3 regions of the Lactiplantibacillus koreensis genome follow, and region 2 is predicted to be linked to each of the others. Evidence: predicted binding sites of a transcription regulator. Region 2 holds the regulator's gene; each other region holds the start of a gene.
What was found. Region 2 encodes Rex, which represses fermentation and respiration genes when NADH is low (regulators of the CRP and FNR family bind a similar motif). Its sites were predicted from a motif close to TTGTGAANTANTTCACAA; they were not measured.
Positions count from the first base shown of each region.

Region 1: the regulator Rex is predicted to act here: its motif matches at 2,730-2,747, upstream of pplA (extracellular electron transfer flavoprotein PplA).
Region 3: the regulator Rex is predicted to act here: its motif matches at 3,443-3,460, upstream of pdhA (pyruvate dehydrogenase (acetyl-transferring) E1 component subunit alpha).

Region 1 covers NZ_CP027190.1:2,164,273-2,170,040, forward strand. Annotated here, with positions in the region: gene C5Z25_RS10465 (Gx transporter family protein) at 1-42, opposite strand, end outside; gene C5Z25_RS10470 (NusG domain II-containing protein) at 47-526, opposite strand; gene C5Z25_RS10475 (NAD(P)/FAD-dependent oxidoreductase) at 619-2,484, opposite strand; gene pplA (extracellular electron transfer flavoprotein PplA) at 2,770-3,696, shown strand; gene C5Z25_RS10485 (FAD:protein FMN transferase) at 3,839-4,951, shown strand; gene C5Z25_RS10490 (energy-coupling factor ABC transporter ATP-binding protein) at 5,011-5,768, shown strand, end outside.
Region 2 covers NZ_CP027190.1:1,909,597-1,915,364, reverse strand. Annotated here, with positions in the region: gene C5Z25_RS09210 (APC family permease) at 1-577, opposite strand, end outside; gene groL (chaperonin GroEL) at 803-2,428, opposite strand; gene groES (co-chaperone GroES) at 2,484-2,768, opposite strand; gene C5Z25_RS09195 (CPBP family intramembrane glutamic endopeptidase) at 2,959-3,594, shown strand; gene C5Z25_RS09190 (redox-sensing transcriptional repressor Rex) at 3,647-4,303, opposite strand; gene C5Z25_RS09185 (ABC-F family ATP-binding cassette domain-containing protein) at 4,470-5,768, shown strand, end outside.
Region 3 covers NZ_CP027190.1:404,713-410,480, forward strand. Annotated here, with positions in the region: gene C5Z25_RS01990 (2-oxo acid dehydrogenase subunit E2) at 1-1,142, opposite strand, end outside; gene C5Z25_RS01995 (alpha-ketoacid dehydrogenase subunit beta) at 1,199-2,176, opposite strand; gene pdhA (pyruvate dehydrogenase (acetyl-transferring) E1 component subunit alpha) at 2,178-3,290, opposite strand; gene def (peptide deformylase) at 3,596-4,156, shown strand; gene C5Z25_RS02010 (hypothetical protein) at 4,216-4,758, opposite strand; gene C5Z25_RS02015 (DNA-directed RNA polymerase subunit epsilon) at 5,035-5,253, shown strand; gene rnjA (ribonuclease J1) at 5,250-5,768, shown strand, end outside.

The DNA of each region.
Region 1 (5,768 bases), 250 kb from region 2:
ATTTCGGTGTGTTTTGTTAGATTGTTCATATGAATTATTCAAGATTTTACTCCGTAACCAGCCCGTTACCGCCAGCCTTGACTTGACCGGTACTAGACTTGATTTCAATTAAGATCTTATGGGGCAAACAGACAATTGTCTGTCCCGGCTTATGAATCCAGCCTCGGCGGACACAAACTTGATCCGCACAGTTGGCCTTAGTAATCGCGACACGTTTGGCTTTAAAGGTAATTTGATTATAATGGCCGGATTGATCACGATACGTATAATGCTGGGTTTTAGCTAATGTTGTTAAATTAACCTTTTTTAAGACATGCCCATCATGTGAAACGACCGCAGTTAAGGTATGGCGCGCTTTTTTAGCGCTTTGGGCGGCTTGAATGGTCTGTTGCCGTTGCTGGTAGGAGAAAACGGCCAAAGGAGCAAATGATAAAATGAGCAAGCTAACAATAATAATGAAATCAAACGGACGTAACATTGATCCGTATCGTTTTAGTAGTTGTTTGAATGCGCGTAAACGATGCATGCTTTGGCCTCCTTTTAGGTTGAATAAAAAATGGTTCAAGGTAAAAGCTACCCTTGAACCATCGGGAAACGATTTAATTAATTATACCGCAATTAACGGGTTTTAACACCATCGTAATGGGAACGAACGTTGCCGTACCACCAATGACCGAGATGCTTTTGTAACCACGGAACGACCCAATAATCTAACCCAAAGGTCCGACCAGAACCGTTCATTAATGCGATGGCGGCAAAAATCATCCACAAGTTGACCCAGTAGAACATCCCTGATAAACAGAAAACGATGACTAAACCAATTGTGATCCCATTCGCTAGCCAAGTGAAGAGGCCGAAGAAGATACATAAGGCAACGGCGATTTCAACGCAAGTCATTAATTTCTGGAAGAAGAAGGCCATCTGCATGTTAGGAATAAAGATTTTAGTAACCGATTCAAACCATGCTGGCATCTTATCAAAGACGAGCAATGGATCTTTTCCGTACATATAAGATAAACTAAAAATTCCTTTGGCTGCTTTAGAAGTTGATTCACTAGCGCCACTAGTTGCAGAAACCTGTAACCATGAGAAGGAGGTTAGTCGGAGTTTGTCAACAAACCACGATTCTTTCCCTTGAACTTTAGTCCAACAATCCCAAAGCCACATAGCGCCGTAGAAGAACCGTAATGGCACACTCCATAAGACGTTGCCGGCTCGTGACGTCCAACCGCGGAAAACATTACGTTGGTTGCGTGTCCGGAAGAATTCATGCATAAAGTACTGGAATAAATAATAGCCTGAGAAAATTTGAACATAGTACATCCAGTTGATGGCATGTTTCAAGAGGACGGCAATGAAGCCAGAAACGTTCCATTTTTCAAGAACCTGAGCGACGGCATACTTCGAACCAATCGAATCAACTGAAGCTTGATAGGCCCCTTTAAATGGTTTAATGGTGACATCAGAGTGATCAACATTTTTGATGATACCTTGAACTGCAGTTGCCGCAGTTTCTTCAGCCCCTTGAACAATTTGTGGGACTGGACGTGGTTGATCGGGTTCTTGGTAGAACGTTGAATCACCAGCTAAGAAGATGTTTTTGCATCCTTTAGCTTGCATGAATTCATTGGCAGCTAGCCGACCGCCACGACCAGTTTCGATACCAAACTTATCAACGACACCGTTGGCGCGCACACCTGCAGTCCAAATCAAGGTGTAAGTTGGTAAATCAGCTTGGTCCTTTAAGGTCACGTGATCTTCAAAGACGCCAGTAATCATTGAGTTTGTCTTGATAGTAACACCATGTTTAGTCATGTACTTCTCAGCTTTGCCAGCCTGGGTTCGGTTTAACATGTTGATAATCGTTGGGGCCGCTTCAACGAGTTGTAAGGTAATCTCGCTAGGGTCGAGCTTGTTATCACGAGCTAAGACATCCCGATATTCGATTAACTCACCGACTAATTCAGAACCGGTGAACCCAGAACCACAAACGGTTAAGGTTAACATGGCTTTGCGCTTGGCTGGATCTAACTCAACAGCCCCACGACGAATCACCGCTGCTAAGTGCGACCGGAGGGCCATAGCTTGTTCGAAGGACCACAATTCGAAACCGTGTTCCTTAACGCCAGGCGTCCCAAAGTCATTAGATTCGCCACCCAAACTAATGAGTAATTGGTCATACTGGTAGCTACCATTTTCAGTAGTAACCGTTTGTTTTTCTTTATCAATTCCCGTAACCGTGTCGGTAACTAAGCGGACATTCTTCCGACGAGAAAATAACCGTTGCAAATCATATTGAATATGCTCTGGATCAACTCGTTCAGTAGCAACTTCATGTAGTTCGGTCATATACGTGAAGTATGAATGCCGGTCAATTAACGTGATTTCAACGTCAGCATTCTTTTTAAAATGCTTCGCTAATTTCTTTGTCGCGTAAACTCCGGCAAATCCCGCGCCGACAACGACAATATTTTTCTTTGCCATTGCGTAACAACTCCCTTGAATAATAATATTAAAATAATGATTCCGTCTCTAATTATATAAGTAATGTAAACGTTTGTCTATGGAATATTGGATAGAATGAACAATAAATCACATTGTATTAGACTCGAAATTCATTAATTTATTGATGAAAATGAAAAACGGTACCATTAGCGGTAGTAAACGCCTGTCATGCAATCAAATTGTTAATATTGTATTGACTATTTTTATAATAAACGTTAAGATTAATGTGAATTTTCATACAAAAAGGTTAAGGAGTGGGATATTATGAAGTTTAAGTCAATTGTTACGGGTGCATCAGTAGTTGTTATTTCCGCATTAGCATTAGCAGGTTGTGGGAGCAGCTCATCGAGTTCAAGTTCATCATCTTCAAAGAAAAGCAGTTCATCTTCGTCATCAGCTAAAACGACCAAGGTCGCTAAGTTAACGGCTGGTAGCAAGATGAAGGCTGGAACTTACAAACTTGAAGAAACAAACTATTCACATGGTTATCGGGCGAAGTTCAGCATTACCGTTAACAACAAAGGTAAAGTGACAAAGTCAGATTATGACCAAGTTAACAAGCAAGGCAAGTCCAAAGTTGACGATGCTTCTTACAATAAGCAAATGAAGAAGGTTGCTGGAACTAATCCTAAGACCTATGAACCAAAATTGAACAAAGCCTTAGAAGGCGCAGCAGCAACGGGAAATGTGGCATCAATTGATGTTGTTTCAGGTGCTACTGAATCATCAAAATCCTTCCAAAACTATGCACAACAATTAGTTCAAGCCGCACAAGCTGGTAACACCGCAACGATTAAAATTAACAACGGTGCCAAGATGAAAGATGGGACTTATAACCTATCTGAAAAGAATTATTCACACGGTTACCGGGCAACCTTTGCCATTACCGTTAAGGATAACAAGATTACGAAGTCTGAATACGACCAAGTTAATAAGAAGGGCAAGTCCAAAGTTGATGATGCCGCTTATAACAAGCAAATGAAGAAAATTTCTAAGACGAATCCTAAGACTTATGAACCAGCTTTAAACAAAGCTTTAGTTAAGGATAGTGATCCAACTAAGGTTGACGTGGTTACTGGTGCAACTGAATCATCAAATACCTTCGTTTTATATGCGGAACAATTACAAAATGCCGCACAAAATGGCAATACTAAGGCGATCACAGTTGATAACATGGTCTTCTCTGACTAATCAATAAGCCATAACATTTTTTTGAGGCCTGAGGCGCTTTGTCTCAGGTCTTTTGTTTTAAATTTAGCCCAGAAAAATGGCATACAGTGGCTAGAAACTTTGGTATAATAACGATTGAAATTAGTTAAGGGGAAGTTACACGATGAAATTAAAAAAATGGCTCCAACTCGTTGTCGTCGTGGCATTGATTGTGCCATTAACTGCTTGTGGGACTACAACTGCGCAGAAAAAAACGGCGAATCAACGGCCTAAGCCCACTAAAGTGGTACAAACGCCGACAGAAGATACGCAATTTATGATGGGCACAGTCGTCACTTTGCGGGTTTATAATAAGGGCAAAAGTGACGTGGTTGCCGGCGCATTCAAATTATTGAAAAAAGAAGCTAAGGAAGTTACGACCAATGCGAAAGGCTCAGAAATTGATAAAGTTAATGCTGCCGCCGGTAAACACGCGGTGGTCGTCAGCCGGGATGTTTATCCGATTTTAAAGGCCGCCTATTACTATAGTAAGAATTCGGATGAATCCTTCGATATGGCAATTGGCTCGATTACGCAATTATGGCGGATTGGTTTCTCGGATGCCCGCGTCCCAAGTCAAGCTGAGATTGCGACTAATGTTAAGTTGGTTGATTACACTAAGGTTAAGCTCAACGATAAAAAACGTTCAGTTTATCTCACAGAAAAAGGGATGAAGTTGGACTTAGGCGGGATTGCCAAAGGGTATATGACCGATCAAGTACAAAAATATTTCTTGAATCACGGTGTCTCAACGGCAATTATTGACTTAGGTGGCAATATTTATGTGATGGGTAACAGTCCTAAGAAAACGAAGTCTGGTAACTGGACCGTCGGCATTCAAGACCCGAAACAATCTCGGGGGACGTCAATTGGCTCTTTGCCTGCTAAAAATAAATCAATTGTGACTTCAGGAATTTATGAACGCTACCTAAAAAAAGACGGTAAAGTTTATAGCCATTTGATGGATCCTAAAACGGGGTCGCCGTTCCAAAATAATTTGATGGGTGTTTCCATTATTTCGAAAAAGTCGACCGATGGGGATGGCCTGTCAACCGCGACTTTTGATAAAGGGTTAAAGGCCGGGATGACCTATATCAATGGTAAAGCAGATCAAGGTATTGGCGCTATTTTTATTACTAAGGATAAAAAAGTTTATGTTTCCAATAATCTGAAAAAGAAATTTACGTTATTCAGTGATACTGGGTACCATTACGGACCGGCAAGTGATTTGAAATAGCGCAGTATGGTATGATAATAGGCATAAAATTAAGGAAATGAGGGACGACGGTGAGTCAGATGATTGACGTTGCACATTTAGATTATCGTTACCCGCAACAGTCGGCGGATGACCTAACGTTAAAAGATATTTCGTTTTCAGTCGCAGCTGGCGAATGGTTGGCGATTGTCGGGCATAATGGGTCCGGAAAGTCGACATTGGCTAAAAATTTAAATGGGCTATTAGCGCCAGCAGCCGGTAAAATTACGATTGACGGGCAAGTGTTGTCTGAAACAACTGTCTGGGATATCCGGAAAAAAATCGGCATGGTTTTCCAGAATCCTGATAATCAATTTGTGGGTGCCACAGTTGCCGATGATGTGGCGTTTAGCCTCGAAAATCAGGGCGTCCCGCGACCTGAAATGTTGGAACGAGTGGCAACCGCGTTAGCTCAGGTTGGCATGAGCGACTTTGCGACCCGCGAACCTGCGCGCTTGTCCGGTGGGCAAAAGCAGCGGGTGGCGTTAGCTGGGATGATTGCAGCGCGTCCGCAAATCTTAATCTTGGATGAGGCCACGTCGATGCTAGATCCTCGCGGCCGTTACGACGTGTTACAAACAATTCGTCAGATGAAAGCTCAATCGAATTTAACGGTACTATCAATTACGCATGATATTGATGAAGCGGCGAATGCCAATCGGGTGTTAGTCGTTAATGATGGCCAGCTGGTTGAAGAGGGCACGCCGGCAGAAATTTTTCAGCATGGCCCGGCCTTAATAAAAATGGGCTTAGACATGCCGTATGCCGAGCGACTCAAGGCGGCTTTAAAGCGGCAAGG
Region 2 (5,768 bases):
CAATATTCATAATTCCCCACATGATCATCCCAACAATCATAATAATAAAGAAATACACGGGGAAAGTTAAGAACGCCGCAGATTCACGCATTCCACGTAAATTTAAAGCCATAATAGCTATTACAATTAACACCGAAATCAAAACTTGGTAGTGCCCCAACGCTGGCACCGCCGACGTAATAGCTTCGGTTCCAGAAGTTACAGAAACTGCCACAGTCAACATATAATCAACCAACAACGACCCCCCAGCAACTAACCCTGCTGGTCGGCCCCAGTTCGTACTTGCAACCACGTAAGCCCCACCACCAGATGGATAGGCTCTAATGATTTGTCGATAAGACATCGTAATGGCAAATAACAAAATTAAAACTAAAGCTGCCACATATAATTGATACATCAAAGCTGCCGCTGACAAAGTAATCAAGACAGTCGTAATCTGCTCAGTACCATAAGCCACTGATGAAAGCGCGTCTGAGGACAGCAGCGCCAGTGCCTTGAACTTAGTGAGTGCTTGCCCACCCTCATCCATGGTTTTTAACGGTTTACCAATTAGCAACCGTTTTAAATAACGCCACATGCTAATAACTCCTTTATCCACAAAATAATTATTTTCAAGTAAGTGATAAGTCAAACTAGATTTTACTACTTTAAATTAGTAAATACTACACGTTTCGACCATCACATTATTTTTTTTGCTGTTACTCACAGAACTCACAGCCATTTAGTTGCGTCCCCAGCTGATTCCAGTAGTCGACCATAAAAAAACACCTACTCGACTGAGTAGGTGTTTTGAACAGCAAGCTTACATCATACCGCCCATACCTGGGTTTGGTGCTGCAGGTGCTGCGGGTGCCTCTGGAGCTGGCTTTTCAGCAACAACGGCTTCAGTCGTTAATAATAACGCTGAAACTGAAGCAGCATTTTGTAATGCTGAACGAGAAACCTTGGTTGGGTCCACGATTCCGGCAGCAATCATGTCGCCCCATTCGTTAGTTGCAGCATTGAAACCAACGCCTGGCTTTTGTTCCTTAAGCTTTTCAACGATAACTGAACCTTCTAAACCAGCATTTTCAGCAATTTGCCGAACTGGTTCTTCAAGTGCGCGCTTAACAATGTTAATCCCAGTTTGAACATCACCGGTTTCTTTCAAAGCATCAACGGCTTTGATAACATTAACAAAGACAGTCCCACCACCAGGTACGAAGCCTTCTTCAACGGCAGCACGGGTCGCATTCAAAGCATCTTCAATCCGGTACTTACGTTCTTTTAATTCAGTTTCAGTTGCGGCCCCAACACGGACAACGGCAACTCCGCCAGCTAATTTAGCTAAACGTTCTTGTAATTTTTCTTTGTCGAAATCAGAAGTGGTTTCAGCAATTTGGTTACGGATAAATTCAACCCGTTCGCTGATGGCATCTTTATCGCCGGCACCTTCAACGATAGTCGTGTTATCTTTGGTAACTGTTACTTTGTTAGCTTGACCTAATTGATCGATAGTTGCATCTTTCAATTCAAGACCCAAGTCATCAGTAATGACAGTCCCACCAGTTAATACCGCGATATCTTGCAATTGTTCCTTACGACGATCGCCAAAACCAGGTGCTTTAACCGCAACCACGTTGAAAGTCCCACGCATTTTGTTTAACACTAAGGTTGGTAAAGCTTCGCCAGAAATGTCATCCGCAATAATTAACAATGGCTTGCCTTGTTCCACAATAGATTGTAGTAATGGCAAAACATCTTGGATGTTAGAAATCTTTTTGTCGGTAATTAAAATGTAAGGATTGTCTAAATCAGCTTCCATTTTATCGTTATCGGTAACCATGTATTGTGATAGGTAACCACGATCAAATTGCATACCTTCAACCACGTCCAAGCTAGTATCAACACCACGTGATTCTTCAATGGTGATAACGCCATCATGACCAACTTTTTCCATGGCTTCCGCAATCAACTTACCAGTTTCTTGGCTAGCTGAAGAAACGGCTGCGATTTGCGCAATATCTTCTTGCGTCTTAACTTCATGGGCCATTGAATGCATGGCGTCAACAGCAGTCTTCGTTGCAGCTTCAATCCCGCGACGAATCCCAACTGGGTTAGCCCCAGCAGTGACGTTCTTCATGCCTTCGTTGACGATTGATTGAGTCAATACCGTTGCGGTAGTGGTCCCATCACCGGCAATATCGTTAGTTTTTGAAGCGACTTCAGAAACTAACTTAGCACCCATATTTTCGAAATGATCTTCAAGTTCGATTGCCTTAGCAATCGTAACCCCATCATTAGTAATGGTTGGTGAGCCGTATGATTCTTCCAATACAACGTTACGACCCTTAGGACCTAAAGTTGATTTAACAGTGTTAGCTAATTGGTCAACACCTTTGAGCATTGCTGAACGTGCGTCTTCAGAGAATTTTAATTCTTTAGCCATTATTTGTATTCACCTCATAAATAAATTTTGTTTTAATTACTATCAGTTAAATGGATTAGTCTTCAACCGCGACAATATCTTTTTCGTGTAAGACTAGATAAGTTGACCCTTCATACTTAACTTCAGTACCTGCGTACTTGTCAAACAATACTTGATCGCCGACTTTCACGCTTGGTGCAACCTTTGAACCGTTATCTAAAATCCGGCCATCAGATACAGCAACAACCTTACCACTTTGTGGCTTTTCCTTAGCATTGTTGGCAATAACAATACCACCAATCGTTTGTTCTTCTTCTGCTTGTTGTTGTAAGATGACACGATCACCTAATGGTTTTAACACGTGAATCCCTCCATTTATTCTTTTTTAGCACTCACAAACATCAAGTGCTAATCACAAAGATAACTATATCATTTTAATTTAAGAATGCAAGTTATTTGTCAATAATTAGTCAAAGAAAGTCAAATCGATTATAATGAACTTACTTAAGTCAAATCTGACTCGAAATTTTATTGTTAAAGGACGTGAGCTAATGGCTAATCGACGCCAATCGCTGACGGTTTTAATCGTCTATTTTATTATCTATGCCCTACCCACTTTATTAGCCCAAGGATTTCATCAGCTTGGATCTTGGATTTTCTTAATTCAAACCTTGGATTACTTACTAGGCGCTATCATCTTAGTATGGCTCGCCTGGCGAACTAAAACGCCTAATGCTGTCGAACAACAGCCTAAGAATTGGGTCAGTACGGTTCTATGGGGGCTTATCGGAGTCGTCTTAGTGCTTGCCGGTCAAGTCGTTATTCTACGCTTGACACAACTGCTCGGCCAGTCAACGGCCTCGGCCAATACCAACACGTTACTCACCATTGGCCAGAAATATCCCTTCTTCTTACTGGCAGTGCTCGTTGGGGCGCCAATTATGGAAGAAATCGTCTTTCGTAAAGTTATCTTCGGTAACCTAACGACGGTTACTGGAACAGTCGGTGCCGCTGTTATTTCTAGTTTACTATTTAGTTTTGCTCATGCGGATGGACACTTAATTTTATATGCCTTTATTGGACTCCTCTTTTGTTGGCTGTACCGGCACACCGGTCGCATTCAAACCTCAATGATTGCGCATATTTTGATGAATGTTGTCGCAGTCTTACCTTTATTTTTAACTTAGAATGACTAAAAGACGCAACCATTTTTTGGTTGCGTCTTTTGCTAACTAAATATTATTCAGCTGATTTATCGCCAAGCTGTTCCCCATAATGTTCAATGAAATAAATTAAGGTTTGCAATTCATTCGTTAAATCAACATTTTGAACCCGAATAGTCTCAGGCACTGAAATGCGTAACGGCGTAAAGTTCATAATCCCTTTAACGTTAGCATCAACTAGTTCATCCGTAACGTCTTGAACGACTGAAGTTGGCACCGTTAAAATGGCAATCTCAATTTGTTGTTCAATTAATTGTTTCTTTAATTCCGCCATTGGATAGACGGGAACGCCGCTTTGAACCGTATTAGCGATTGATTCGTTAACATCAAAAGCTGCTGAAATACGGACATTGCTATTTTTATGAAAATTAAAATTAAGTAACGCATGACCCAAATTTCCGACCCCAATCAAGGCCACGTTAGTCAACGTATCTTGATTTAAAATTTTCTTAAAAAATGCCAAGAGCTTTTCAACATCATAGCCATACCCGCGTTTGCCTAATGCCCCAAAATATGAAAAATCTCGTCGAATCGTAGCTGAATCAACTTTAACTGCTTCTGACAGCTCCGTTGACGAAACCCGTTTCTTGTCAGCATCTAATAAAATGTTCAAATACCGATAGTATATCGGTAACCGCTTGGCCGTTGCCCGTGGAATTTTTGTTTCTGCCATTTGACGACCCTCCTTATCAAAAGTTTGTGAATTTGCTGACACTATTCTAGCATAACAGGCCACTTTGTGAAATAATATTTACTTATTATTCCCTTTCACTAGGGCTAACAACGACAATATGCTACAATTATTTGACGAATCCACCTCGAAAGGAGTTTAAAAAAACGTGATTTTACTACAAGTACAACAAGTCATGCGGCGTTTTGGCGCTGATGTCTTGTTCGATAACGTACAATTAGATATTCAAGACCATGCGCGCGTCGCCTTAGTTGGTCGCAACGGTGCTGGTAAATCAACCTTATTAAAAATGATTGCCGGTGAAACCGTTCCTGACGAAGGTCAAATTTCAATGCGTAAAGGCTTAACCATCGGCTATTTGGCTCAAGATCAAGGCTTAAACAGTGCCCATACGATTTGGGAAGAAATGAGCAGTGTCTTCGCTGAACTACATCAACTAGAAGCTCAAATGCACCGGTTAGAAGCCCAATTAAGTGATCCTGAAGTTATTGCTGATGACCCGACTTACCAGCAAACACTAAAGACCTATGACCAGGTTCAAACTGAATTTCAACAAAAAAATGGTTACGGTTACCAGGCTGAAATCCGGGGTGTTTTGCATGGTTTTCAATTCAATGCTGATGTTTATGACAAATCCGTTACTGAGCTATCGGGAGGCCAAAAAACTCAGCTGGCTCTCGCCAAACTACTATTAGAAAAACGTGATTTACTCATTTTGGATGAACCAACCAATCATTTGGACGTTGAAACGCTCACTTGGCTCGAAAGTTATCTTCAATCCTACACGGGCGCCTTGCTAATTGTGAGTCATGACCGCTACTTCTTAGATCGGGTCGTCAATGAAGTCTACGATTTATCTCATCATGAAATGGTACATTATACCGGTAATTATGATCAATATGTCCAACAAAAAGCGGCTCGCATTCAAGCGGAATGGAAGCATTATGAAAAACAACAGACCGAAATCAATAAATTAGAAGACTTTGTCAATCGGAATATCGTACGAGCCTCAACCACCAAGCGGGCCCAATCACGACGAAAACAACTCGAAAGAATGACGCGTTTGGACCGCCCCGAAGGTGATGAAAAAACCGCCCACTTTGGCTTTCATGCAGCCAAACAGAGTGGCAACATTGTCTTAACTGTCAAAGATGCGGCGGTTGGCTATCAAGATCAAATCTTGTCATCACCGGACACATTAAATATCAAAAAACATGAAGCAATTGCCATCGTGGGTCCCAATGGGATTGGTAAATCAACCCTTCTGAAAAGTATTCTAGGTCAAATTCCATTTATTAAAGGGCAAGCGGTCTTTGGCACCAATGTCGTTACCGGTTATTACGATCAGGAACAAAAAAATTTGCATGCTAAAAAAACCGTCCTTAGTGAACTTTGGGACGAACATGCTACCACTCCCGAAAAAGATATTCGAACCATTTTAGGTAGT
Region 3 (5,768 bases), 990 kb from region 2:
GGTTCTTTACCAATCCGTCCAACCCCAAGGATTGCAACTTCTGGTTGGTTAATAACTGGCGTAAACCAACCACCACCAATTGATCCAATATTGCTGATGGTAATTGAAGCACCGCTCATTTCTTGCGACTTTAGCTTGCCGTCATAGGCTTTTTGCGTATTGTCAGTAATTTCCTTGGCAATGGCAAATAACCCTTTACCTTCAGCATGCTTAATATTTGGTACTAACAATCCACGGTCAGTATCCGTCGCCACACCAATATTGTAATAATGCTTGTAAACAATTTCTTTATTCGCATCATCAATTGATGCATTGAATTCTGGGAACTGTTGTAAGACTGCCACTAGCGCTTTGACAATGTATGGCAAGAACGTTAAATGAATATCACGATCTGCGGCTAAAGTCTTGTACTTCTTCCGATGAGCCATTAATTCGCTGACTTCAACTTCATCAAATAAAGTCACATGTGGCGCAGTATGTTTACTGTTGACCATGGCTTTAGAGATCGCCTTCCGAATTGGCGTCATCTTTTCACGGGTTTCTAATTCGGGAGTGTCAGAAACATAAGGTTTCACTGGTTCTGGCGCCACTGTTGGTGCGGGTGCTGCTTCTGCTGCAGCCGGTGTTGGCGCACCAGTTGCGGCTGGCGCACCGGTATAATTATCAATATCTTGTTTGGTAATTTGTCCATGGGCCCCGCTGGCAGTCACAGCGGTAATTTCAACCCCTTTATCACGGGCATATTGCCGGACAGATGGCATTGCCAAAATCCGCCGATTAGGATCAGCTGGCGCGACTGGGGCCATAGCTGGAGCAGCTTTCGCTGGTTCAGTCGCCGCTGGCGTTGGTGTGGCAACGGTTGCATTTTCAGCCGGTGCTGTAGCTGGTTCAGCATTAGTCCCAGAACCATCATCAATTTCAACAATCACATCGCCAATTTTAGCAGTTTCGCCTTCAGGGATTAAAATTTTGACAATCGTCCCATTAACTGGTGATGGTAATTCTTCAACTGATTTATCATTTTGAATTTCAACTAGAGAATCGTCTTCCTTGACTTGATCGCCAGGTTTAACGAGCCATGATGCAATTTCGCCTTCCTCAAGTCCTTCACCAAGCTCTGGTAGTTTAAACTCGTAAGCCATTGGATAACTTCCTTTCATAACAACCGTCACGGTTGCTTATCACGACCGTAAAATAATTAATAGTTTAAAATTTCACGGGTTTTTGCTTCAATGTCGTCTTCAGCTGGTAGCCAGTCATCTTCGGCTAATCCAAATGGATAAACCGTATCAGGTGCATAAACGCGACCAACAGGAGCACTTAAATAAAGGGCACCCTTTTCAGCAATTAATGAGGCCACATTGGCCGCAATCCCAGCTTGACGTTGCGCTTCTTGAATCGCAACAGCCCGCCCTGTTTTTTCAACGGACTTCAAGATGGTGGTTTCGTCTAATGGAGATAAGGTTCTTAAATCGACCACTTCAACCGAAATACCTTCTTTTTCAAGCTTCTCAGCAACTTTGAGTGACTGATTAACTTGGGCACTGTAAGCAATTAACGAAATATCAGTTCCTTCTCGAACCACGTTGGCTTTGTCCAACGGTACCGTATAGGCTTCGTCTGGAATATCGGCTTTCATTGAACGATATAGTTTCAGGTTTTCAAGGAAGAAAACCGGATCATTATTACGAATTGAGGCAATTAATAACCCTTTGGCATCATAGGGATTCGATGGTGTCACAACCCGAAGACCTGGAATTTGTGCTAAATAACCTTCTAAGGAGTCAGCGTGCATTTCGGGCGTATGGGTCCCACCACCATAAGGTGACCGAATCGTAATTGGCATGTGACGCGTGCCACCGGTCCGGAAGCGTTCACGTGACATTTGACCAGCAATTGAATCCAAGGTTTCAAAGATGAACCCTAAGAATTGAATTTCTGGAATTGGACGAAACCCTTCTAGGGCTAACCCGATTGAAAGACCACCGATTCCGGATTCAGCTAAAGGAGTATCGAAAACTCGGTCTTCACCAAATTCAGCTTGGAGGCCATCGGTTGCTCGGAAAACCCCACCGTTTTTACCAACATCTTCACCAAAAAGTAAGGTTTTTTCGTCAGACCCTAACTCTAATCGAAGTGCATCAGTAATCGCTTGAATATACGTTTTCTTTGACATGTTACTTCGACTCCTTTGCTTGATATTCCGTAATTTGTTGTTGAATGTTTTGTGGTTGTTCTTCAAAAACATTTTCCAAGAATTCGGTCATTTTTTGCTTAGGTGCATCATCCGCTTGTTTAACAGCGGCTTTAATATCAGTTTTAACTTGTTCAACATAGTCGTTTTCTAGGTCTTCTGACCAAACGCCTTGATCCGTTAAATATTTGCGATAACGAATTAATGGATCGTTGTCAAACCAAGGTTGTTCTTCTTCGTGCGTCCGATAACGTTTCGGATCATCGCCGGCATTCGTATGGGGCCCAAACCGATAAGTTAAGGTTTCAATCATGACTGGGCCATTGCCAGCTGCCGCATATTCGCGGGCAGCCTTGGTCACTTCATGAACAGCTAAGAAGTCCATCCCATCAACTTGAACACTTGGAATCCCAGCAGCAACTGCTTTTTGCGCCAAGGTTCGAGCGGCCGTTTGCTTCCGTCGTGGTACTGAAATCGCGTAACCATTGTTTTGTACAATGAAGACAGCTGGCGCTTGGAAAGCACCGGCAAAGTTCATTCCTTCATAGAAGTCTCCTTGTGACGTCCCACCATCACCGGTGTAAGTGTACGCAACTTTATCTTCGGTGCCGTTCTTTTTAATACCTAAAGCGACACCCGCAGCTTGAATATATTGTGCCCCAATAATAATTTGTGGTGGCATCGCATGCAATTCAGCTGGATATTCATTACCTAAGACGTGTCCCCGTGACCAGAGGAATGCTTTATATACTGGTAACCCATGTTGAATCAATTGTGGGATATCCCGGTAGGCTGGCATTAACACATCCGTCGACTTCATGGCTGAGTTAGTGCCCATCTCACTGGCTTCCTGACCTTCAGTTGGGGCATAAAAACCTAACCGACCTTGACGGGTTAACGCATTAGAGCGTTGGTGTAAAGTCCGTTCCCAAATCATTAGTTTTAAGAAATCAACTAATTCATCATTTGAATATTTAGCAATAATTTCTGGTTTAATCACCTTAGCTTGACCATCCATCACTTGGACTGGTTTAAAGTCTTTTCCAAGTGCATCCCGGATCGCGCTAAAATCGACAATTGGTTTTTCGTTGTCCATAAATGACACATCCCTTTCATGAACGTATGAGCCTTGAATTGATTCGCTTAGCTCATAATCGTTTTCATAATTACAAGTCTAATTTACCATTGGTTTTCAATTTTTGCAAGCCCTTTCAAAACGCTAAATAACGCCTTTTTAGCCGTTTTGGATTGTGAATTACTTCATTAGGCTTAATCCAACGATTTCAGTTTTTTTTCGAGAATCATTCTACTTTTTCATTTTTAGTTATGCTAAACTTATTTGGAAGCGTGAATTGTGAATAGCAATTCCTACCATAGAATAGTTTTTGGAGGTAATTTGGGTTGATTAAAATGAAAGATATCATTCGTGAAGGTAATGATACGCTACGGGTAGAGGCCCAACCGGTCAAATTTCCACTAAGTGCAACTGACCAGCAGTTGGCCACTGACATGATGGCTTACTTAGAAAATAGCCAAGATCCAGAATTGGCTAAAAAATATGGCTTACGCGCCGGCGTTGGGTTAGCTGCACCCCAAGTCGATGTTTCTGAACAAATGGCCGCAGTCCTAGTTCCTGGGGAAAATGATGGTGATGAACCGGTCTTTAAAGACGTTATCATTAATCCCGTGATTATTAGCCACTCCGTTCAACCAGGGGCTTTAACAGAGGGCGAAGGCTGCCTTTCCGTTGATCGTGATATCTCTGGTTACGTTGTCCGACATGATCGCATCACCCTCCGGTACTATAATATGGCCGGCGAACAAAAAAAGCTGCGGTTAAAGAATTATCCGGCGATTGTTTGTCAACATGAAATCGACCATTTACATGGTATTTTATTTTACGATCACATTGATACTAAGAATCCCTTTGGTGCCGATGACGACCTCGTCTTAATTTCATAAAAAATAATGCAAAAAATGCTCAGGACTGCGATTCAATCGCACCTGAGCATTTTTTGCACTCACAAGTCATCAGTTTTATCAATTTTAGATTGTGATGCAGTTTCGGTCGTCACGGCCTCATGATTTAATCGCCGTAAATCCTCTAAATATTCTAAAGTCGCTTCGTTCATTAAATAAGCAATATCAATGTGCAATTGACCAGCCCGTAACCAAGTATCAGTCACCCGCAAAGCGGGTTCACCGGCCTGAAAAGTAGCAAGCTGTTCATCACGAGCATAAGCCTGTAGATGATTATTTAAGATTCGTCGAATTTCCGGCAGATCAGCTCGAACCATTCCCGGTGCAGTTAAAACATATTCAAAGGCCATCACACCACGCCCCCAAACATCGGCAACCGGTGCCGAATGGACTGCCCCACTAACGGTTTGTGCCGCCGTGACACTATTTAGCTGTTGCAAGACCGTCGTCATCGCTGCATCCGCCGTTCGTTGACCTTGCAAACGAATTTTAAAAGCAGCACGTTTTAAAACCCGCCGTCGTAACACTTCATAGATTACGATAGCTAAAATTACGCCAATTAAGAGTGTTAGCCATTTGCCCATCACTGTTTCCTCACAATTCAATTGTTTATTTATTCACAATTTCAATAATAAACCCTTTTTTTAATTATTATTAGCATAGCATGTTTGCAAAAAAAAAAGACATTCCCAGCATCGTTTTTGAGGAAAATTAACATTGTATACACCTCTCCAAAATTATGCTAAAATGTAAGTTAATTGTTGTGTTTACACAACCTAGTGTGCGGATCAAACTTTTATTTTTGCTGCTATTTAGAATCTTCAATTCTAAATAAATATTTTTTATAAGGAGTTTTGTTAATGATTTACAAAATTTATTACCAAGAAAACCAAAAACGGAATCCTCAACGCGAAACCACGCAATCACTTTATCTGGAAGCGGATACTGAAGTTGCAGCTCGTGTTTTGGTCGAAGACAACACAACGTACAATATTGAGTTTATCGAACCGTTAGAAGGTAACTTCTTGGATTATGAACAAGAAAATCCAGAGTATCAACTAACGGAGTTTAATAAATGAAACGCTTAAACGTCAAAAATAACGAAACTGCCGTCTTTGCAATCGGTGGTTTGGGTGAAATTGGGAAAAACACTTATGGTGTCCAATTTCAAGATGAGATTATTCTAATCGATGCCGGCATCAAATTCCCTGAAGACGAATTACTGGGAATTGATTACGTCATTCCAGATTATTCTTATCTAGTTGCAAACCAGCAAAAAATAAAAGCATTGGTGATTACGCACGGACACGAAGATCACATTGGTGGGATTCCATTCCTACTTCAACAGATTAACGTGCCAGTTTACGCTGGGCCCCTCGCCTTAGCCTTAATCAAGGGTAAGTTAGAGGAACACGGCTTATTAAAAACCACGGAACTCCATGAAATCAATGAAGACACTGTCTTAAAATTTCGTAAAACCCGAGTTTCGTTCTTTAGAACGACCCACTCGATTCCAGATACTTTAGGGATTGCAGTTCAAACACCACCTGGTACCATTGTTGAAACTGGGGACTACAAGTTTGACCTGACACCA